Regions from separate parts of the Candidatus Thiodiazotropha sp. AKAK2 genome, predicted to be linked through region 2. Evidence: predicted binding sites of a transcription regulator. Region 2 holds the regulator's gene; the other holds the start of a gene.
The links. The regulator FliA, encoded in region 2, starts transcription of late flagellar genes. The targets are predictions, from matches to a motif close to GCTAAAGTTNNNNNNNNNNCNGCCGATA.

Region 1 (11,136 bases), on a different contig from region 2:
GGGCGCCGTAGAGGCTGGATGATTTTCGCCCAGGGTCTGGTGATTCTCGGGCTTTGCAGTCTGGCACTCTCCGATCCTTTGCAGGGTGTCTACACTTTTGCCCTGCTGGCCCTGTTGGTGGCTTTTGCCTCTGCCACTCAGGATATCGCCATTGATGCCTATCGGATCGAATCCGCCGAGGTCAAATTGCAGGGTTATATGGCGGCCAATTATATGATTGGTTACCGGTTGGCGATGATCGTCAGTGGTGGTGGAGCCCTGGGTATAGCTGGTTGGATTGCGCCGGAGGGGAGTGGCTATCAATTACATGCCTGGACGGTTGCCTATCTCTGTATGGCGTTGTTGATGTTAATTGGTGTGATTACTGTATTGTTGATCGCCGAGCCGGATGTGCAGCCTGACCGTGACACCTTGGCGCAGGAAGCCAAGGCTGAAAAGCTGATCGAGCAGCAACAATGGATGCCGGGACGGCTGCGTCAATTTACCGAGTGGATGTTCGATGCGGTGGTCAGTCCATTCGTCGACTTCATCAGGCGCTATCATTGGCAGGCGGTATTGATTCTGGCACTGATCGCGACATATCGGATCTCTGATGTGGTGCTTGGAGTCATTTCAAGTGTTTTCTATGTCGACCTGGGTTTCAGCAAAGGTGAAGTTGCTCTGGTGGTCAATGTATTCGGGGTTGCGATGACTTTGATTGGTGCGGTTGCCGGCGGCATGCTGGTAGCCCGATACAAGGTGATGCCGATACTGCTGTTGGGTGGGGTGCTGGCTGCAGCCACCAACTTGCTGTTTGCCTGGATGGCCAGTGTGGGACATAACGTGATTTTTCTGACCCTGGTAATCTCCGCGGACAATTTAAGCGCCGGTCTGGCGACAGCTGCCTTTGTTGCCTATCTGTCGAGTCTGACCAATGCCTCCTATTCAGCAACCCAGTACGCCCTGTTCAGTTCAGTGATGCTGCTGTTACCGAAGTTTATCGGCGGTTTCTCGGGTCTGATGGTGGACAATATCGGTTATACATCGTTCTTCATGATCACCGCATCGATGGGTATCCCGGTGATCGTGCTGATTATGCTGGCTATGCGATACTTACCGGCTGTCGATGCGAAACCGGATGAGTCAACGGCTTGAGGTGCGGCAATGTGTGGGATTGATTGGATTCAAAGGCGTTGGTCGATGTTTTGTAGGAGTGAGCTGAATGGTTGAACAGGGTAGTTATCTGGCCGCCTTTGTTGTCGGATTACTTGGGGGCGCCCACTGTGCCGGTATGTGTGGTGGTATTGTCGGTGCTTTAACCTTCGGTCTACCCGAGCCGATCCGCAACCGGCTTGGGCAGACGCTGCCCTACCAGCTGGGTTATAACCTGGGCCGTATCACCAGCTATGTTATCGCCGGTGCCTTGATGGGTGGCCTGGGTGTGCTGTTGGCACAACTGGTGCCCGTCTATGCCGCACAACAGGTCCTGCTGGTGATCGCTTCCCTGTTCATGATCCTGCTGGGTCTCTACCTTGGGGGATGGTGGTTGGGTCTGTCGAGAATCGAACACCTGGGCAGTCGATTGTGGAAGAGCATCGAGCCTTTTGCGCGCAAGCTTCTGCCGGTCAAGACACCTGGCCAGGCCTGGGTGTTGGGCCTGGTATGGGGCTGGATCCCCTGTGGCCTGGTCTACAGCATGTTGATCTGGACCGTTTCTGCCGGTGGGGTGTTGCAGGGGGCTGGATTGATGCTGGCGTTTGGCCTGGGTACCCTGCCAAATCTGTTTGCCATGGGCATTTTGGCCGGGTCTTTGGCCAGATGGTTCAAGGATATCCGTATCAGAAGGGTGGCTGGATTGATGGTAATCCTGTTCGGCCTGGTAATGCTCTATCGCGCATTTTGAAGGTGCTTCAGAGCCAGGGATTGGCGCTTGTTGAATAGCTTTCAGGACTGTTTGTTCAGTCCTGAAAGCAGTCTGATCAGCCGAGTCGATCAGTTGTTCTATCTATTCTTTAGTCGATATAAAAATCCTGACTCAGTTTGGCGGTGTAAAAGCGTCTCTCACCTCTGGGCTGTACTTTAATCTCGAAATTCAGTGTCTCTTGGTCTGCGATACGAAATTCACCAATGTAGTAGACCGCATCGCCCTCAGTGACCTTGCGCATCGGGATGCTGATCAGCTGACCGCGAATATTGTTTGCTTTGGCCATGACAACAGCTTCTGAAGCGGTGCCGGTGGTTCCTTCAACTGACTTGATGATACTGACATTCAGCATGCCTCTGTATTTACTGCGTTGAATACCGTATTGACGGGCAACGCCTGGCTCCAACGAGGCACTGGGTATGGCATTGTGGTGAATGGTGAATCCTGGAATGGCTGTACTGTTTTCAGCCAGAACAGGGAAAGCGAACAGTGATAAAAGCAGTACTCTGGCTAAAAGGTTGAATACGGACATATAAACTCCTCCATCTGTGCCGGCCTGATTGGCCGGTCTAGGTTGTGATAGCCCTTATTAAGCTAGGTTGATTCTTTTCTGCCGATATAAAGTGGATACGCGATCTGCTTTCGAGCAGATTCATCCTCCACAAGGAACAGGGCATGAAAAACAGTTTAGACGATCAGGACCGGAGGGTGAAGTGGAACAAAGTCTGCCCGTTGGAGATGAGTGCGGATATTGAGTCTGCTGGTTGAGATGATCATCCATAACCAACAAGCGCCCACCTCAGAGAGGGGGCGCTTATTGATGGTTGTTATGTAACCGTTCTGCCGGTTCTGTTGGGCTTAGCCGACGTTCTGCTTGACCAGGGTGGGTTTCTGTCGCTGCGCATGGTGTAGAGGCCGGCTGTTGCTCAGTCGGTTCGACATATTACGCAGTGCGGTCAGCTGCCTGGCGAGCTCGGTATACTGCTCCTGTAACTCCAGGATTCGATATTGCAGCGTATTGCGGGACTGGCCGATCTTCTGCAGATTGGTCAGGCGTTTCTCCATCATCTCCTTATGATCCTTGATCTGGATAACCAGCGGTTCCAGCGTGGAACCGAGCCATTGATTGACCTCTTCATCGGCCCGTTTGAAGATGTCATGAGCCCGTTTGACCAGTGCTGAGAAGAACCTTTTTACCACAAAGTTCTGTTCCATCATGGCCGTTACCGGGCTGTTTCTGAAGATCTCCGCTTCCTGATGCAGCAGTTCCAGTTCAACACGATACTTCACGATAGAGAACATCTTCGGCTGCACCACGGCAAAGCCGTGCTCATTCTGAAACTTGCGGTAGATGGCGCGAATCAGCTTGCGGGTCTGTTCACTCTGATTGACCACTTTGAGCATGGTGCGGCGGGTCTCGTCGAAGAGCTTTTTCATCGAACTCTTCATGCCGCTGGTGGTCCAGCTGTTGGACATATCCTTGCGGGATTGTTCGATGGTGCCCTCTAATGCTTCGAGACTGAGAATCTCAGCAAGCAGATTGGCCTGCTGTTTCAGCTGTTTCCTGCTCTGCTGGAAGGTGTCCACGTCGCGTAGGTATTGCGCCTGCTCGCTGCGGGTTTTTTCCATCAGATTGGTGATCACGTCATCACTTTTATCGCTGAGCTCTTCAAGCTCCTCGAGCTGGTATTTGGTGTCATTCAGTTTGCCGGAGAGCATGCTGCGGCTGTTGTCCAGCATCTGCCCCACATCGGCACTGACGGTATCGAGAATGATCTGCTGTTTGATATTCAGAACGTCCTGGCCGAGATAGTTCTCCAGGTCGAGCAAGGCACTTTTCTCAAGCAGCTGTTTCTCGCCTTTGACTTTAGCAAGCAGCCCCTTTTGCGCAGAGACCGGGAAGACCACATTCGGTTCAACACCTAATAATTCAGCTGTATTGGTCTGTTGGTTGCGGATCGCCTCATGAATATCCTCATGCTCTCTGAGATCGTCCCACATGGTGTCTATCTTGTTCAGCACCACCATCAGACCCCGTTGCCGGCCGCTCTGGAAACCCTTGATATGGTGTTGCCAGATCTCCATGTCGCTGCGGGTGACGCCGGTATCGGCGCCAAGCACAAACAGCACGGCCTGAGCAGCCGGTAACATGTTCAGGGTCAGCTCAGGTTCTGTGCCCAAGGCGTTCAGTCCGGGGGTGTCGAGAATGGTCAGGCCTTTTTTCAGCATCGGGTTGGGGAAACTGATCTGTGCATGACGCCATTTCGGGATCTCGACGGTTTCCGGTGGCTGATTCTGATGCGGATGCAGGTCCGGACTGTAGAGACCGAGATGCTTGGCCTCCTCCAGGGAGACCTCTTTGGTCTGTACCACTTCGCTCAGAGCCGCCTGCATCTGCTCCACGGAGTCGGTCTCCAGCGGATAATGGACCCACTGTTTGGTATCGTGTCTGAGTTGGGACAGGGTATTGTCCTGCAGACGGGTTTCGATGGGCAGCAGGCGAACATAGGCCTCATTCCGCTGGTCATCGTAAAAGATTTCGGTCGGGCACATGGTGGTGCGGCCGGCATCTGAAGGCAGCAGCCGGCGCCCGTAATCGGCAAAGAATATGGCGTTGATCAGCTCAGTCTTGCCGCGGGAGAACTCTGCAACGAAGGCAATGGTCAGCTTGTCGCCTTTCAGCGTACCGAGAGTATGGTTGATGCGATGCTGGATATCCTCGGTGGACATGCCGTTCTCTTCCAGCCAGGGACCATACTCTTCAATGGTGTTGATGATATCCTTTTTCCACTGCTCGTAAGCTTGTAACTGTTCTTGAAATCTTACTTTTTCCATGCACTAGCCCCAGTCTCACGTTAGCCGTAAGGGGCGGTTCACCACCCGGTTCAGCTGTTAGGAATAATAATACTAGAGGAACAAGCTTGGTGCCATAGCCCCAGTCTCACTTCTCAATTTCTATCGGCAGACGCCCTGGGGACTTTAGTTTCAGGCGCTTACTGCGGGAGCTCTCCCCGGAGAGCAGTTCGATTCTGTTGCGTGGCAGGTTGAACGCCTTGGCGATGAACTTCAGCAGTCGGTCGTTCGCCTGTCCATCCACCGGTGGCGCGGTGATCGACACTTTGTACTGATTATCGCCGTAGGGGCCTATAAACCGGTCCCTGGAGGCCTTAGGCTGTATCCGCAGGCGCAGAATCAGATCATCCTGCTGCCATTGGTACCAGCTCATTGAATGAGGCTGTTGGTGAGTTGCTGCAGGGGCGGAATGAGAAGCATTTTGAGCAGTACCAGGCCGATCATCACCAGCATCGGCGAGAGGTCGAGCCCACCGACCGGTGGCAGCAGCTTTTGCGCAGGCCGCATAACCGGTCCTGTAAGACTGTAGAGCAGGCTCACCGCCGGATTATAGTTACCGGGACTAAACCAGCTGAGAATCACCTGGATCAGTACGGCAAACAGAAAGATATTGATGGTGAGTTCGACCAACTCAGGGATTGCCAGCAACAAAGGGGCTAACAGGCTCGCGCTTTGTCCTGCAATCATGATCACAATAAACAGTTCCACGGCCTTCAACACCCAGGCGAGGATCAGGGATGAGATATCGATACCGCCAAACCCGGGAATCATACGGCGCAGCGGTTTCAGCAGTGGATTGGTCACTTTGACCAGAAACTGAGAGATCGGATTATAGAAATCCGCTCTCACGATCTGCAGCAGAAATCGCAGCAGAATGGCAAGAATGTACAGACCGAACAGGGTTTGAACCAGAAATATCAGTGGGTTGGTGAGATAGCTGCTACCCATTTTCTTTATGTCCTAGTAGATCGGAGAGTTCCCGGGAGCGTTCTGCCGCACCCTGCAGAGCGTCATTGAACAGAGAGCGCAAACCACCCGCTTCGAGTATGCCCAATGCCCGCTCCGTGGTGCCTCCGGGAGAGGTTACCTTCTGCCTCAACAGGGCCGGGGAGTCGCTGCTTTCGATCGCCATTCGGGCCGCTCCCAAGGCGGTTTGCAGGGTCATCAGACGGGCGCTCTCATCATCCAGCCCCAGGGCTCTGGCCGACTCCTCCATGGCCTCCATGACCAGGAAGAAATAGGCGGGGCCACTACCGGAGACCGCCGTTATGGCATCAATCAGGGATTCATCTTCCACCCAGCGGGTCATTCCGACGGCGCGCAGAATACTCTCAGCCTGACTACGCTGATGCTCGTTTACCGACGCCCCCGCATAGAGACCGGTGGCACCGGATTGAATCATCGCCGGTGTGTTGGGCATGCTGCGTACCAGCGGCAGCTCTGAGCCGAGCCAGTCGGCCAATGCGCCAGCCGTAATACCCGCCGCAATCGAAATGACCAAGGGTTTGTTTTGCTGCAGCGCCGGGGCCAATGCCCGGGCCACAGGCTCCATGATCTGGGGTTTGACGGCCAGCACTACGATGTCAGCCTGAACCACGGCCAGGTTGTTGTCCGGTTCCGTAGTGATGCCATAGCGGGCGGCCAACTGGCTCAACTTTTCCAGGTCAGGATCAGAGACAGTGATCGCCTGGTTCTCATATTCGTCGGCGATCAGGCCGCCGATCAGGCTGGTTGCCATGTTGCCGCCACCGATGAATGTAATTTTATCGCTTTTCATACTGCGCTTCTGTCCGTCTGGATTTTGTACAGGTGCCAAGTGAGGCATCTACTATTGTCAATTAACATGGGGCGCCACACTAGTTATAGTTTCGTGGGCCAAAAATCGCGGTGCCGATTCTGACGATGGTCGATCCTTCGCAGATTGCATCCTCCAGGTCGTCAGACATTCCCATGGATAGGGTGTTCAGGGGATTATCCGCTGTCTTCAGCTGGTCACGCAATGTGTGTAACAGTTTCAGTGACTGTTTGGGGTTCTCAGTCTCTGCAATCGGTGCCGGTATGGTCATCAATCCCCTGACACTGATCCTGTCCAGCTGTTGGTAGGCGGGTAGCAATTGTGCCAGCTCTTCCAGTGTGTGCCCGTCCTTGCTCGCCTCGCCACTGGTATTCACCTGCAGGCAGATGTTCAGGGGCGACATCCCTTCCGGGCGCTGCTGGCTGAGGCGGGTGGCGTGTTTCAGGCTGGCGACACTGTGTACCCAGTCGAAATGCTCGGCGATCGGCCTGGTTTTGTTGCTCTGGATATGGCCGATAAAATGCCAGCAGAGGCTGAGATCGGCCAATTGTTCGATTTTGCTGATCGCCTCCTGCAGATAGTTCTCACCGAACATGCTCTGTCCCAGGGCGGCCAGTGCGCGAATCTCCTCGCTGCTGCGGGTCTTACTGACGGCCAGCAGCTCCACTGAGTCGGTTTCCCGCTGGCAGGCAGCGGTTGCCTGTTCGATGCGCTGCGCTACAGCCTCGAAGCGTTGTTGCAGCTGATCGGGATTTGATACGGTGTTGTCTGTCACGTTCGTCTTCGGGCCTATGCCGTATTTGCGGGGCTATAAGTTAATTGTCAGGCGGTTTGGTATATCATTAATCCTGTAGCACGTTCTACATTGCAAAGTGCGGTCAGGCTGATGCCATTTCAAGTCCAGGCGCCGGTTAAATATATCTGTCTGGATGTCGATAAGGGGATAATGGCCGTCCGGCTGGAAATAGAGTACCACGATTTGCGATCAACAATGGTAGGCTTCACAAGCCTGATTACAACGGGGGAATGAATGGATATCGCTGAACTATTGGCCTTCAGTGTCAAACACAACGCATCAGATTTACACCTTTCCGCTGGTTTGCCGCCAATGATCCGTGTCGACGGAGACATTCGCCGCATCAACGTTCCGGCGCTTGAGCATAAGGTGGTGCATGCCCTTGTGTATGACATCATGAACGACAAGCAGCGAAAGGATTTTGAAGAGTTTCTGGAAAACGACTTCTCCTTTGAGATTCCCGGCCTTGCCCGTTTTCGTGTCAATGCCTTCAATCAGGCTCGTGGCGCATCCGCGGTATTTCGTACCATCCCCTCCAAGGTTTTGACCCTGGATGATCTGGGCTGCCCTCAGATCTTCAGGGACATTGTCGATGTGCCCCGTGGGCTGGTGTTGGTTACCGGCCCGACAGGTTCCGGTAAGTCGACGACCCTTGCCGCCATGATGGACTACAAAAACGACAACGATTACTCCCACATTCTTACCATCGAGGATCCGATCGAATTCGTCCACAGCAGTAAAAAGTGTCTGATCAATCAGCGTGAGGTCCACAGGGATACCCTGGGTTTCGCCGAAGCTCTGCGTTCTGCGCTGCGTGAGGATCCGGACATTATCCTGGTGGGTGAGTTGCGTGACCTTGAAACCATCCGTTTGGCACTGACAGCGGCCGAGACCGGCCATCTGGTATTCGGTACCCTGCACACCAGTTCGGCGGCGAAGACCATCGACCGTATCATTGACGTGTTTCCCGCGGGTGAAAAGTCGATGGTTCGCTCGATGCTTTCCGAGTCGTTGCGCTCGGTGGTCGCCCAGACCCTGCTGAAAAAGATCGGTGGAGGCCGAATCGCCGCATGGGAGATCATGGTGGGTACACCGGCGATCCGAAATCTGATCCGTGAGGACAAGGTGGCGCAGATGTATTCAGCGATTCAGACCGGTCAGGCGGCAGGCATGCAGACCATGGACCAGGCACTGAAAGAGCTGGTGCAGAAGGGTGTGGTCAGCCGATTGGATGCCAAAGCCAAAGCGCAGAACAAGGATCAGTTTTAGTCTGATGTTGTATCATTAATACAACCAGGATTAACAACCACTCTTAACAGGTAGAAATCCAGGGTTGATTGAAATCGTCTCAATAGCCCCCAGGTTTCCGGCTCAACAGCTGCCGCTGTGGAATCAGCCTATGAATACGAGTGTATAGAGGACAAGACTATGGAACTGAACACACTCCTAGCCATGATGGTCAAGAACAAGGCCTCGGATCTCTTCATTACCGCTGGACGGGAGCCTTCAATCAAGGTCGATGGCAAGATTCATCCAGTCAATAAGACGGCCCTGACAGCCCAACAGACCAAGGCCCTGACCTACAGCATCATGACCGATGCCCAGCAGAAAGAGTTCGATGAAACCCATGAATGCAATTTTGCCATCAGTGCAAAAAAGATAGGCCGGTTTCGTGTCAGCGCATTTGTCCAGCGGGATGCGGTGGGTATGGTATTGCGTCGTATTGAGACCAACATCCCGAGCCTTGAATCCCTCTATCTTCCTTCAATACTTCAGGATCTCTCGATGGCCAAGCGTGGCCTGGTGATCTTCGTCGGGGCGACGGGTACCGGTAAGTCGACCTCTCTGGCCGCCATGATCGGCTACCGAAACATGCGTGGGGACGGCCATATCATCAGCATCGAAGACCCCATCGAGTTCATGCATGACCATAATCAGTGCATTATCACCCAGCGGGAGGTCGGTATCGATACCGAGTCCTATCAGGTGGCACTGAAGAATACCCTGCGTCAGGCTCCTGATGTCATACTGATTGGTGAGATTCGAACCCGGGAGACCATGGAGCATGCAATTGCATTTGCTGAGACTGGTCATCTCTGCCTCTCAACCCTGCATGCGAACAATGCCAATCAGGCGCTGGACCGGGTAATCCATTTCTTTCCTGAGGACCATCGGGATCAGATCTTTATGGATTTATCGCTGAACCTGAAGGCGATTGTCGCCCAACAGCTGATACCGAAAGCCGACAGCAGCGGACGACGTGCAGCGATTGAGGTATTGCTGAATACCCCCCTGGCAGCTGAGTTGATCCGTAAAGGTGAGATTCACAAGCTAAAAGAGCTGATGAAGCGATCCAATGAACACGGCATGATCACGTTTGATCAGCACCTCTACCGGCTTTATGAAGAGGGTGTAATCAGTTACGAAAACGCACTGGCTCATGCCGATTCGGCCAATGATGTACGCCTGATGATAAAACTCGGTGCCAGCCAGACCAGTGACTCGCTGGTTGACGGGCTGGACGGTATCACCTTGATGGATGGAAAGGCTTAAGCATTTCAGTCCGCAAATGAACGCCAGTAACAGTCATCAAGCGATGGCGTTAATTTGCGGACCAATATAATAAGAGCCTGCATAAATAGCTAAGGTATGAATGCCTCAGCTAACTCATACTGCTTTTCAGATTCGTTGGCCAATCCCCCTTCATTGTTCAGAATCATTTCGCAGTTCTTTGCCATCCGTGCCTGCATGGCGGCGCGCCATGCACCTTTACTCTCATCTGGTTCATCAGGCGCAAGCGAAGCTGCCGCAGCGGCAGCGACAAAGTGTTCAGCTTGAGCCGCCCAGTCAGCATCACGGCCGCATGCCGTATAGGTTTGGGTGGCAAAGCTTTTGACTTCTTTGTAGGCAGCTTCAATCTCTTGGGGATGCAGCTCCGGATTGGAAGCGGCTTGCACGGCTCTGGAAATCCTCGGGTCGGCACTCAAATGCTCGACACTGGCAACAAACTTACCCGCCAGGGCGCGTTGTTGTGCTGCTGAGAGCTGGCCTATGGCATCGCGAAGACTTTGATCATTGGTAATACGGGTTGGCATGGGATACACCTCCAGAGAGCAAAAGCCTAGATAATTAGGGGAGAGTTCCATCTCATCCCTACATCTTAGAATTTCATCCGGCATCAACTGATGACCCAGATCAGTGAATCCGTTATTTACACAGAATTATGTTAAGTGTGTATGGCGAGAGCCTGTCAGGTCATTGGGTTGAGGTATTCAACAAATTGATCAGCAACCGGATCAACTGGGGAGGATCATAAATGGAACTTATTACGGCTCTCGGCTATCGAGTAATGCCAGGGTTTCGTTGTGTTGATTTTTTTTTGCCCAATCCAGGGCGCTCATCTGATCGAAGTCTTTGAGTTCGGTGTTGGCGTTGTGGTCAAGCAGGACTGCTACCGAATCTGTGTGCCCCAGTTTGGACGCCCAGATCAGCGCGCTCCAACCGCCCGTTTTTTCAATTTGGTTGACATCCGCACCATGGCTTAACAAAAGCTCAGCTATCCGGTGGTGATTATTGGAGACAGCCAGCATCATGGCTGAATAGCCACCCTTATCAACCTGATTAACATTGGCTCCCGCATCAAGCAGACGTTGAGTCGCTTCCAGGTGCCCGTTCAGCGAGGCTTTCATAAGTGGTGTCCACATACAGGCATCCTGTACATCCACGTGGCTCTGACCCTCGATCAATTTGCGTATGGTTGGTAGGTCGCCGGCTTCAGCGGCAACAATC
Region 2 (11,136 bases):
CATCGTATTGCAAATGGTATCAACCGCCAGCGCGCGGTCCCCTTCACCAATCAATAGCAGCTGTTGCGGTTCGATCTGTGTTTCGGCCGTCAATCTTTCCGGCATCAGTAATCGTGCACTGTCGATGACCACCACCTTTTCATCCCGATTGACTATCACTCCCATGGACCAGGCCGGCTGTCCAGGTAACTGACTCGCTTCACCATGGTAGTTGAGGATCCCTTTCATGGCATTCAGCGGAATCCCCATGGTAATACCGTTTACCTTGAACAACAGCACTTGAAACTCATTCTCCACCCACGCCGGAAGCGCAGAATCCTGTTGCTGTTGGGTTTGTGTTGATTGCTCGAGCTTTGGCTCAGATATCCGGGTCTCTTCCACCTTGATATCGGCCACCTGAGGTGGCTCTTTAACCGCCACACTTTCGCTCGGGATGGTATCGATCTCGAGCAGCAGGGTATCCAGATAGCTTTTCAACGCATGATCCGGTTCCTCGACCTTTTCGCTAACCGGTTTGCTGCGGGTTTTGTCATTTCCCAAGCTCATCCACCTGCTCCTGCCTGGGGTAGCGTCTCATGGTCATTCAACAGCTCTTCAACCAGTTTGCCGTAGGCCAAGGTGCCATGGCTCTGTGGGGCGAAGAACGCCGGGGGTATCCCCGCCTTGCTGGCTTCCCGAAACTGGGTATCGACAGGAACCAGGCTGTGCCACACATGATCCGGATAGCTCTCGCGCATCACTTTGAGGCTGTCGATGGAGGCGCGGGTACGTTGATCGTACATGGTCGGAACAATATGGTATGGCAGTGGTACGCGTCTCGATTTGGTGACCATATCGAGGGTATGCAGCATCCGCTCAAGCCCCTTCAATGAGAGAAACTCAGTCTGTACCGGAATGATCAGATGATCACAGGCCGCCAGTGCATTGATCATCAAAACACCCAGGATCGGCGGGCAATCAAGGATCACATGATCATAGCGATTCTGCAGCTGACCCATCGCCTGTTTAATGACCAGTCCCATGCCATCCAGCTTACCGGCTTGTCGATCCAGTGTTGCCAGAGCCATTTCCGCCGGCATCAGATCGAGGCCTTCGGTACCGGTTGGGTGTATCAGACTCAGGGGATCCACTGTCTGGTTTTGTGCCACGCCTTTGAACAGGCTGTAGACGCTCTCTTCCAGCCCATCCGGATCGTAACGGAAATAGCTGGTCAGAGAGGCATGGGGATCGATATCGACCAGCAGGGTACGCAGTCCCCACTGCGCCAACAGTCCACCCAGGGATACGGTAGTGGTGGTCTTGCCGACACCGCCTTTCTGATTGGCTACCGTCCAGACTTTCACCGGCCACTTCCCGGCAGATCGATGACCCGGTCCGCCTGCTTGTTCATACCCAGAATGATCAGTGTGACGCGACGATTTTTCGCGCGCCCTTCCTGAGTATTGTTCTCTGCCACCGGCCGATGTTCTGCGTATCCGACAGCGGACATGCGCCCAGGATTGATACCGGTGCGGGTCATCAGATGCACCACACTGGCTGCACGAGCGGCTGACAGCTCCCAGTTGGAGGGAAACTCTTCCGTATTGATCGGGCGATTATCCGTATTGCCCTCCACCTGCAGCTGATTGGGCACCGTCTTCAACACCTGGCTGATTTCGCCAAGCGCTTTTACCGCGGCTCTGGAGAGATGCGCGCTGGCACTCGGGAAGAGCATTTTGTCCTTCATGTTCACCACCACCCGATCTTCACTGAAACTCACATCGACCAGATCCTGGTCGACATAGTCACTCAGCATATCCTCGATGGTGGCGGCCAGAAAACTGAGCCGCTGTGTCTCATTGCTTGGCAGATCGGGGATCACCTGTTTGCCAACAGCCGTATCCATTCCCAGTTCATTCTCGATACCGGGGCCCTGACGCAACTCCCCCTGGATCAAGGCGCTCTCATCACCCAGACCGGGGGTATCGCCCCGACTGCGGGAGAGCTCACCAACCTGGATCGGATCGAGACTGCGCTGAGACTCCTGGAAGGCATGGGTCAGGGTCTGAGACAACACCCGGTATTTACCTTCGTTAACCGATGAAACAGAGTACATAACCACAAAAAAGGCAAACAGCAGGGTCACGAAATCAGCGTAGGAGACAATCCAACGCTCATGATTCGCAGGCTCTTCCTGACGTTTGCGTCTTCTAGCCATAGTGGCCTCTGAGATGATCGTTGTACCTTTCAAAGCCAAACAGGATCATTGCAGAAATCCCTTCAGCTTGGTTTCAATACTGCGGGGATTGTCACCTTCCGCAATACCGATAACACCCTCGATGACCATCTCCCGAAACTTGGAGATATTTTCCGATTGGGTCTTGAGCTTGGCGGCGATCGGCAGCAGAAACAGATTGGCCAGGCCGACACCGTAGATGGTGGCGACAAAGGCGGTTGCGATACCACTGCCAAGCTTGCTGGGATCGGCCAGGTTTTGCATCACGTGAATCAATCCCATGACCGCGCCGATAATACCAATTGTAGGCGAGTATCCGCCCATCCCTTCGAATACCTTGGAAGCCTGTATGTCATACTGTTCACTGGCATCCACCTCCATCTCCAGGATCGAGCGCAAGGCATCCGGCTCACTGCCATCGACGAGTAGTTGCATCCCCTTGCGGATAAACGGATCCGGCTCTTCGTCTGCGATGGTCTCCAGGCCCAGCAAACCCTCTTTTCTAGCGATATTGCTCCACTGCACCAGTTTTTCAATGGTGGTCGGCATATCAAGTCTGGCCGGCAGAAACACCCGGCCGGAGAGACGCAGGGCATGCCAGAAGACCGGCACCGGAGTCTGCAGCAGTATGGCACCGATGGTGCCGCCGATGACGATCACCATGGCCGGGCCATTGACCAGGGAGTCCATATGTCCCCCCTCCAGCCAATTGCCGCCCAGAATCGCCAGAAAAGCGACGACGATACCGATAAAGCTCAGAAAGTCGACTCTCATTTCACTCTCGCCATAAGTGGCCCAATCTCATCGATACTCAATACCTTGTCAGAAAGACCCGCCTTCTCGACTGCCTGTGGCATTCCATAAACAACACAGCTCTTTTGATCCTGACTCCACAAGGAGGAGCCGTAACTCTTTAACTTTTTCGCCCCCTCCAGACCATCTGATCCCATACCGGTCAGGATCAGTGCAAGCGCTTTACCCCGGTAGCTTTCCGCCACCGAAGCCAGCATCTGATCGACACTGGGGTGGTAGATCTCGCCCGGCAACGGATTGGAGATCCGCACCTGATATCCAACAGCGCCACGAACCACTGTTGTCTGTTTTCCACCTGGCGCAATCAGCGCCACACCCGGCTGTAACGTTTCACGATCCATCGCCTCTTTGACCTTGATGGCACAGGAGCCATCAAGACGCTCCGCATAGGCCCGGGTGAAACTGCCCGGCATATGCACCGCGGCGACCACCGGCAGAGGATAGTTTCTCGGCAAGGCACTCAATACCTGTCGCAGTGCTACCGGTCCACCGGTAGACGCACCAATCGCCACCATTTCCGGACTGCTTGAGAATGTCGGTGCCGCCTGACCCACGCCGGCAACGCGAGAGGGTGATGGAGTCAGGTACTCTTTGACACTGGCTCGCGACAGGGTCAGGGGAGATTTTGCCAAATCCCGAACCCGCTCCAGCAGCGCCTTGGAAGTCTCTTCGGCCCCGGCTACCGGATTGCTCATCTCTTTGGGCAGAAAGTCCATCGCCCCCGCATCCAGCGCTTCGAGGGTCTCTTTGGCACCCTCGGTGGTAACTGCTGAAAACATCAGGATTCTGGTTGGTGTCTCAGCCATGATTCTGCGAACGGCGGTGATCCCATCGATCACCGGCATCTCCACATCCATGGTCACCACGTCGGGCTTGAGGCTTTTTGTTTGCCGGATCGCCTCATCACCATTGGCTGCAAAGCCAATGATTTCCATATCCTGTGCAGATTGCAGTGCAGCCGCTACACGATTACGAAAAAAGGCTGAGTCATCGACAATCAGTACTCGCACTTTGGCGCCCATAGTCCCTCTTCAAAGTTGACCTTAGTCTTAGAGACGGACTGCAAGCCAAACCTTGCCGAAAGAATGCACCAGACCGTCAATGACCGGTTCGTTAAAACTTCTTAACATATTTTCGCATCAGACCAGGCACATCCATGATCAGAGCGATCTTACCGTCGCCGGTTATGGTGGCACCCGCCATACCTTCCAGGCCTTGCAGCAGTGCCCCCAGGGGTTTGATCACCACCTCTTCCTGACCGATCAGATGATCGACCACCAAACCTACTTGAATATTACCCACGTTCACGATCACCACATGACCACTGCCCTTCTCCTCATTGACCAATGGGTTGTTCGGTCTCAGCCAGTTGCGCAGATAGAACAACGGCAGGGCACGCTCCCGCACCATGATCGTCAACTGTCCATCCACCACATTGGTCCGCTTCAGATCCAGATTGAAGATCTCCACCACACTGGCCAGCGGCAGGGCAAAGGGTTGATCATTCAACAGCACCATCAGGGTAGGCAGAATCGCCAATGTCAACGGCAACTTGATGATAATGATACTGCCCTGCCCCCATTCGGAATCGATCTCCACCGAGCCGTTCATCTGGGCGATTCGGGTTTTCACAACATCCATGCCGACGCCTCGACCGGAGACATCGGATATCTCGGTTTTGGTTGAGAATCCCGGCGCAAAGATCAGATTGAAACACTCTTTATCATCGAGTCTGGCCGCTGCTTCGGCATCCATCATGCCCTTCTCCACGGCTTTTTGGCGGAGCACATCAGGATCCATGCCTTTACCGTCATCGGCGATCGAGAGCAGGATATGATCACCTTCCTGGGCCGCCGAAAGGACCACGGTGCCACGTCTCGGCTTGCCTTTCTCTTCCCGGTCCTCCGGCTGCTCGATGCCGTGATCGACAGAATTTCGCACCAGATGCACCAGCGGATCGGCAAGCGCCTCGACAAGGTTCTTATCGAGATCCGTATCCTCACCCTGCATCTCGAGATCAATCTCTTTTTTCAGGCTGCGGGCCAGATCACGCACCACCCTGGGAAATCGACCGAAAACCTTTTTGATCGGTTGCATGCGGGTCTTCATCACCGCAAGCTGCAGATCGGAGGTTACAACATCCAGATTGCCAACCGCATTCGAGACCTCTTCATCATTCAGGGTCGCCTTCAGTGTTGCCAGGCGATTTCTTACCAGCACCAGCTCACCCACCATGTTCATGATATCGTCCAGGCGCTGTGTATCGACTCGAACGGTAGTCTCGGCCGGAGGCTTGTTTGCAGCAGCAGGCTTGCCCCCCTTGGCCGCTGGTTTGGCTGGTTTGGCTGGTTTGGCTGGTTTGGCTGGTTTGGCTGGTTTGGCTGGTTTGGCTGGTTTGGCTGGTTTGGCTGGTTTGGCTGCAGGTTTCGCCGCTGGCTCGGCTTTCGCCTTTTTTGCTGGCGCCGCCTTCTTCTTGGCCACGGCTTTCTTCTTGGCAGCCGGTTTTTTGGCCGCTTCAGCCTTCGGCTTGTCAGCACTCTCCTGACTCAGCTTGTTTGGATCGAATTTTCCTTGGCCATGAATCTGATCGAGTAGATCCTCGAACTCATCCTCAGTGATCTCATCACCGGCCGGGGCGCTGGATTTCTTTGGGATTGCCGGCTTTTGTTTGGCCTCGGCAGGTTTATCAGGCAATTTGCCAGGATCGAATTTTCCTTTGCCATGGATCTGGTCGAGAATATCCTCAAACTCATCTTCCGAGATATCATCGGAAGCGGCTTTCGTCGCTTTCGGTGTCTCCTGCTCCTGAGCAGGCTTACCGGTGAACTGGCCTTTTCCGTGTAACTCGTCCAGAAGTGATTCGAACTCATCTTCGGAGATTTCATCACTGTCCGCGGCTTTGGGTTCAGGCTCCTGGATCGCATCCAGCAGCTCTTCAAACTCATTCTCGCTCAACTCATCCTGGGCTTCAGCGCTATCCTCAGTGTTGACGGCGACTTCCGCTTCCGCCTCTTCGACTGTCTCTTCGACGACCTCTTCCTGCGGCTCCTCGGCTTCCTCTTCCTCTCCTTCCGGCACAGCGTATTGATTGAGCCTCTGAATCAGGCCTGGATCGGCATGATCCGGCATGACGCCCTGGCGGACCTCATCGAACATGACATTGACGACGTCGAGCACCTCCAGCACGGAATCCATCAGATCGGGGCCGACGCTGCGCTGCCCTTGGCGCAGCACATTGAACACATCCTCGGCACGATGACAAACCTCGACCAGAGGTTCTATGGTCAGAAATCCGGCGCCACCTTTAATGGTATGGAAACCACGAAATACCGCATTGAGCAGATCAAAATCATCCGGTTGTTGCTCCAGATCGACCAATTGCTCACTGAGCAATTCGAGAATTTCACCCGCTTCAACCAGAAAATCCTGAAGGATTTCGTCGTTGACATCGATGCTCATCTATCACTCCCGGTAACACTGCCGAATATTGCCATTCTTATTGACTGATATATCGGTCTGAACTCGAATAACTAAAATCCAAGACTTGAGAGCAGGTCATCCACGTCATCCTGACTGGTCACTTGATCGCCTTGATCGAGTCCAGGAATTGCCGGGCCAGCCAATTCTTCCTTCTCTTTCTTGCCAGAATCGTCTTCAAGCTTGTTGCCGGTAATACGGACCAACATGACTAACTTCTCTTCCACATCATGTACCAGAGTGATTACCTTGCGGATAATCTGACCGGTGAGGTCCTGAAAATCCTGTGCCATCAGCACATCGGACAGGTTTTTGTGCAACTCTGCCGCATCCTCCTTTGACTTGAGCAGATACTGAGACAGGTCGCGACTCAAATCCACGAACTCTTCTTTATCCAACATGCGGGAACGCAGTCGCTCCCACTGCTCCGAAAGCTCAGTGGACTGCTTCTCGATTCCCTCGATCAACGGCATGCTCTTTTCCACTGCGGTGAGGGTGCGATCCGCCGACTGCTCGGTCATGGTTATGACGTAGGTCAGTCGCTCCTTGGCATCCGGTATTTCCACCGTTGTCATGTCACTGATTTTTGCATCGAGTAAAAAGCCGTTGATTGCATCATGCAGTTCACGGGTCAAGCGACCGACTTCGAGGAATAACTGATCGTTACTTGCGGGGGATGTTAAAGAAGCAATCAGTCTTTCAGACTCTTCTTGATCGCCCGATTCCAGGCTGGCTACCAATGCTCTTGCCGTCTCTAACCGCTGCTGGTTATCCTGATTGTGCCCCATATTGATAAACTCCAGGCGATAGAAGCTCAACCCACACGTTCAAAGATCTTGTTGATCTTCTCTTCAAGGGTCGTAGCGGTGAAGGGTTTGACGACGTAACCATTGACGCCGGCTTGAGCCGCTTCGATGATCTGCTCACGTTTTGATTCGGCGGTCACCATCAAAACCGGCAGACCGGCAAGTTTTTCGTCTGCCCGCACGGCTTTCAACAGATCGATGCCGGTCATCCCGGGCATATTCCAGTCGGAGACCAGAAAATCGAAATTACCGCTCTGCAGCATCGGCAGCGCCGTCAGACCGTCATCTGCCTCCTGGGTATTGTTGAAACCCAGATCGCGTAGCAAATTTTTGATAATACGCCTCATGGTGGAGAAATCGTCCACAATCAGGATCTTCATGTTTTTATCCAATGCTCACTCCCTCCTGCATATCACCGGTGGTTTCCAGTCTCGGCACACACAGGCCAACCAATTACTACTCTTCGTCACGTACCAATGAAAGCCAGTCCGTCAAACGTGAACGCAGACGCAGAGTTGCCTGACTGTGTATCTGACAGACTCTGGATTCACTGACACCCAGCACATGGCCGATTTCACGAAGATTCATTTCATCATCGTAATACATCGCGATTACCAATCGCTCCCGCTCCGGCAGGCTTGCAATCGCCTCTGCCAGCGCCTTCTTGAACGCATCCTTCTGCAGGCCATCGAACGGACTGTCCATCGGGCCTTCCCGGGTAGCCGGAAAACCGTCACTGACAGCGGTCAGTTCATCCAAACTGAAGATCCGGCAGCCGGTCGAATCCTGGAGAATCTGGTGATAATCCTCCAGACTCATATCCAGCGCCTTCGCCACTTCAACATCCCGGGCATCCCGGCCTTCGTGGTTTTCGATCTCACGCATCGCTTCCGCCACCATGCGTGCCTTGCGATGCACGGATCGAGGTGTCCAGTCGCTGCGTCTGATCTCATCCAGCATGGCGCCACGAATGCGGATACCCGCATAGGTTTCGAAGCTGGCGCCCTGAGTGGGATCATAATTCTTACTCGCCTCAAGCAGGCCCAACATACCGGCCTGGATCAGGTCATCAGACTGAACATTGGGTGGCAGCCGATTCATCAGATGATAGGCAATCCTCTTTACCAGTCCTGCATGCTGATCAACCAGATCATTGTAGCTCTGCTGTTTTTGCACGGCGGTGTATGTCGCTAAACCGTTCACCGTCTTACTCCCCATATTGGCTTGAAAATTGGATCAGGCGTTCGACAAAAAACTGCAGATCCCCACTGACTCCGGTTGGTACAGGCCAGTTATCGGCCTTTTTAGCTAAATTCTTGAACGCCTGCGCTACTCTGGAGCGAGGAAAAGCCTCGACAACCGGTTTTTGGCTCTTTACCGCCTTTCTGAGCTGCTCATCAAAAGGAATACTCCCCATGTAGCTGAGCATAACATCAAGGTACTGATCGGTGACCCGACACATCTTATTGTATAGGTCCCTGCCCTCCTGGACGCTCTTCACCATATTCGCCAGTATACGAAATCGACTGATGCCATGCTCACGATTTAACAACTTGATAATCGCATAGGCATCGGTGATCGAGGCCGGTTCGTCACACACCACCACAATCTGCTCCTGAGCGGCCCGGCTGAAGCTGATCACCAGATCGGAGATGCCGGCTGCCGTATCGATCAGCAGCACATCCACATCGTTGGCCACCTCGCTGAACGCATGGATCAAACCGGCGTTTTCAGCACGCGACATTTCAGCCATATGCTGCATACCGGACGCCCCGGGCACGACTTTCATGCCTTTCGGTCCGGTAACAATGATATCTTCCAGTGAAGACTCCCCCCGCATCACGTGGGAGAGATTGTGTTCAGCATGTAATCCGAGTACCACATCCAGATTGGCGAGCCCCATATCCGCATCCAGTAGCATGACCCTTCGCCCGAGTTCTTGCAAGGCCACACCGAGATTGGCGGAGATATTGGTCTTGCCTACCCCACCTTTACCTCCGGTGACGGCGATCACTCTGACGGGTTCTGGATTCACCATTCTGCGCAGTCCGGTAGCCTGGTCTTCGATCTGTTCAGACATTTGCATGTTCACTCGTTCCTCCGAAGGCCATAGCCAGATACTCCTCATCGGGTTGATGCTCTGTCTGTTGCGTCATTTCAACAGCCTGCCGAATTAAAATCTCCGCCCGGGCAACCTGAATATCTTCAGGAACCCGCTGACCATCCGTGGTGAATGCCAAAGGCAACCGGGACTCCAGTAGTGCGGAGACTACGCCACCCAGTGAAGCGGCTTCATCCATTTTGGTCAGAATCGCGCCAATCGGGGAGATAGCGCCGAATGAGCGTATCGCGTGACTCAATGCACTGCGTTGGGTGGTTGCCGAAAGTGTAAGCAGTGCCTTGACCGGATGATTGCCCTGCTTCAGCAGGCCGAGTCGCTCAGTCAGTTTCAGATCCCGTTGCCCCATGCCGGCGGTATCGATCAGCACCAGCCGTTTTTCGGAGAAAGCGTGCAGTGCACTGCTCAGCTCTTCAGCTGTCGAGGCACTGCGAACCGGCACATCGAGAATCTGGCCATAATTCTGTAGTTGCTCCTGGGCGCCGATTCGATAGCTGTCGGCAGAAATCAGGGCGAGGTGACGATTACCGTGACGCAGACAGAATTTGGCGGCCAACTTGGCGATGGTGGTGGTTTTGCCCACACCGGTGGGTCCGACCAGGGCCAATACCCCACCGGCATTCAGCAGGTCATTGCTCTCCACCGACAACTCACGGCGCAGGTGATTCAGTGCCTGAAGCCAGGCTTGTTCAGGGGATTCGGCATCTTCGGCCCGATAGGCCAGTTCACGACAATGGGCCGCATCCAGCCCCAGGCCCATCAACTGTCGGATCAACTCCTGAGTCTGGGGACGACGATGGCCGAGATCACGCCAGGTCAACTCGGAAAGCTCGTTCTCCATCATTCGCCGCAGCGCCTGCATCTCCTGACGCATCTCCCGTAACACCGGGTCCTGACTCCACTCAACCCGAGGTCTCTCCAGGGGAGGCTCCGGATCGTAGTCAGCCTTTGGCTTGGCGCGATCAGTCTCAGGTTTGATTTTCTCTTCGATATCCGTATAGGCGGCGGTTGCAAAGTTTCTGCTTACAGCAGGCTGGGATTGGGTGGTGGATTCTTCGGTCTCGATAGCGGTTGGCTGGGTACTGTTGAAGGCGGATTCATCGTAATCCACCGCAGCCACCAGCTCGACACCCCCTTCCACACCCTTGTTTGAGAGGATCACTGCATCAGCGCCCAAAGCTTCTCGAACCTGACGTAAGGCCTGTCTCATGTCAGAGGCGAAAAAACGTCTTATTTTCATAATCCGTAATCCCCGGCAGTCACCCGACTTCGGGCTTGTGCCTGTTAATCTGCTTAGCTAAAAAACATCGCAGCAATTAGTTCCGGGTTAGCTAAAATTGAGCCGGCAGTAACCCGTCAAACTCTCCCCACACACGGCTCCTAATGATCATATGCAACAACCATTCCAATCGTGACATGGGGTTTTGGGATCAGGAATATTATCCATTTTACAATAACTTGGAAGAAATGACCTGATTTGCCAGCGGATCAGTCAAGGCCCCGGCACGCCAGGGTATTGACTCCTTACAGAGGGCAGCGCCAAGGTTTCGGCAGAGAGAATTCAGTCGAACAAGGAGTCTGTAATTAGAGCCGGTACTCAACAGAAATGGACGTGGAACAAGCGGGTTTCGATGCGGATACCAATCACAAAGAGATTGATGATTCGAACAACGACGAGCGCCTGCCATCCCGACCAGAGTGGAACT

Region 1: a site for FliA is predicted at 7,462-7,489, ahead of AC4IE8_RS05745 (type IV pilus twitching motility protein PilT). Genes of this name have one in related genera too.

Annotation. Positions count from the first base shown of each region.
Region 1 covers NZ_JBSYOP010000016.1:83,269-94,404, reverse strand. The annotation lists gene AC4IE8_RS05785 (AmpG family muropeptide MFS transporter) at 1-1,134, shown strand, start outside; gene AC4IE8_RS05780 (sulfite exporter TauE/SafE family protein) at 1,202-1,882, shown strand; gene AC4IE8_RS05775 (DUF4426 domain-containing protein) at 1,992-2,435, opposite strand; gene AC4IE8_RS05770 (dynamin family protein) at 2,762-4,738, opposite strand; gene AC4IE8_RS05765 (DUF167 family protein) at 4,845-5,129, opposite strand; gene AC4IE8_RS05760 (YggT family protein) at 5,126-5,704, opposite strand; gene proC (pyrroline-5-carboxylate reductase) at 5,697-6,533, opposite strand; gene AC4IE8_RS05750 (YggS family pyridoxal phosphate-dependent enzyme) at 6,613-7,326, opposite strand; gene AC4IE8_RS05745 (type IV pilus twitching motility protein PilT) at 7,582-8,616, shown strand; gene AC4IE8_RS05740 (PilT/PilU family type 4a pilus ATPase) at 8,776-9,900, shown strand; gene AC4IE8_RS05735 (hypothetical protein) at 9,990-10,442, opposite strand; gene AC4IE8_RS05730 (ankyrin repeat domain-containing protein) at 10,674-11,136, opposite strand, start outside.
Region 2 covers NZ_JBSYOP010000038.1:255,492-266,627, forward strand. The annotation lists gene AC4IE8_RS21210 (chemotaxis protein CheW) at 1-546, opposite strand, end outside; gene AC4IE8_RS21215 (ParA family protein) at 543-1,343, opposite strand; gene motD (flagellar motor protein MotD) at 1,340-2,197, opposite strand; gene AC4IE8_RS21225 (flagellar motor protein) at 2,243-2,989, opposite strand; gene AC4IE8_RS21230 (protein-glutamate methylesterase/protein-glutamine glutaminase) at 2,986-4,050, opposite strand; gene AC4IE8_RS21235 (chemotaxis protein CheA) at 4,142-6,487, opposite strand; gene AC4IE8_RS21240 (protein phosphatase CheZ) at 6,559-7,293, opposite strand; gene cheY (chemotaxis response regulator CheY) at 7,320-7,691, opposite strand; gene AC4IE8_RS21250 (RNA polymerase sigma factor FliA) at 7,768-8,514, opposite strand; gene AC4IE8_RS21255 (MinD/ParA family ATP-binding protein) at 8,519-9,397, opposite strand; gene flhF (flagellar biosynthesis GTPase FlhF) at 9,384-10,670, opposite strand.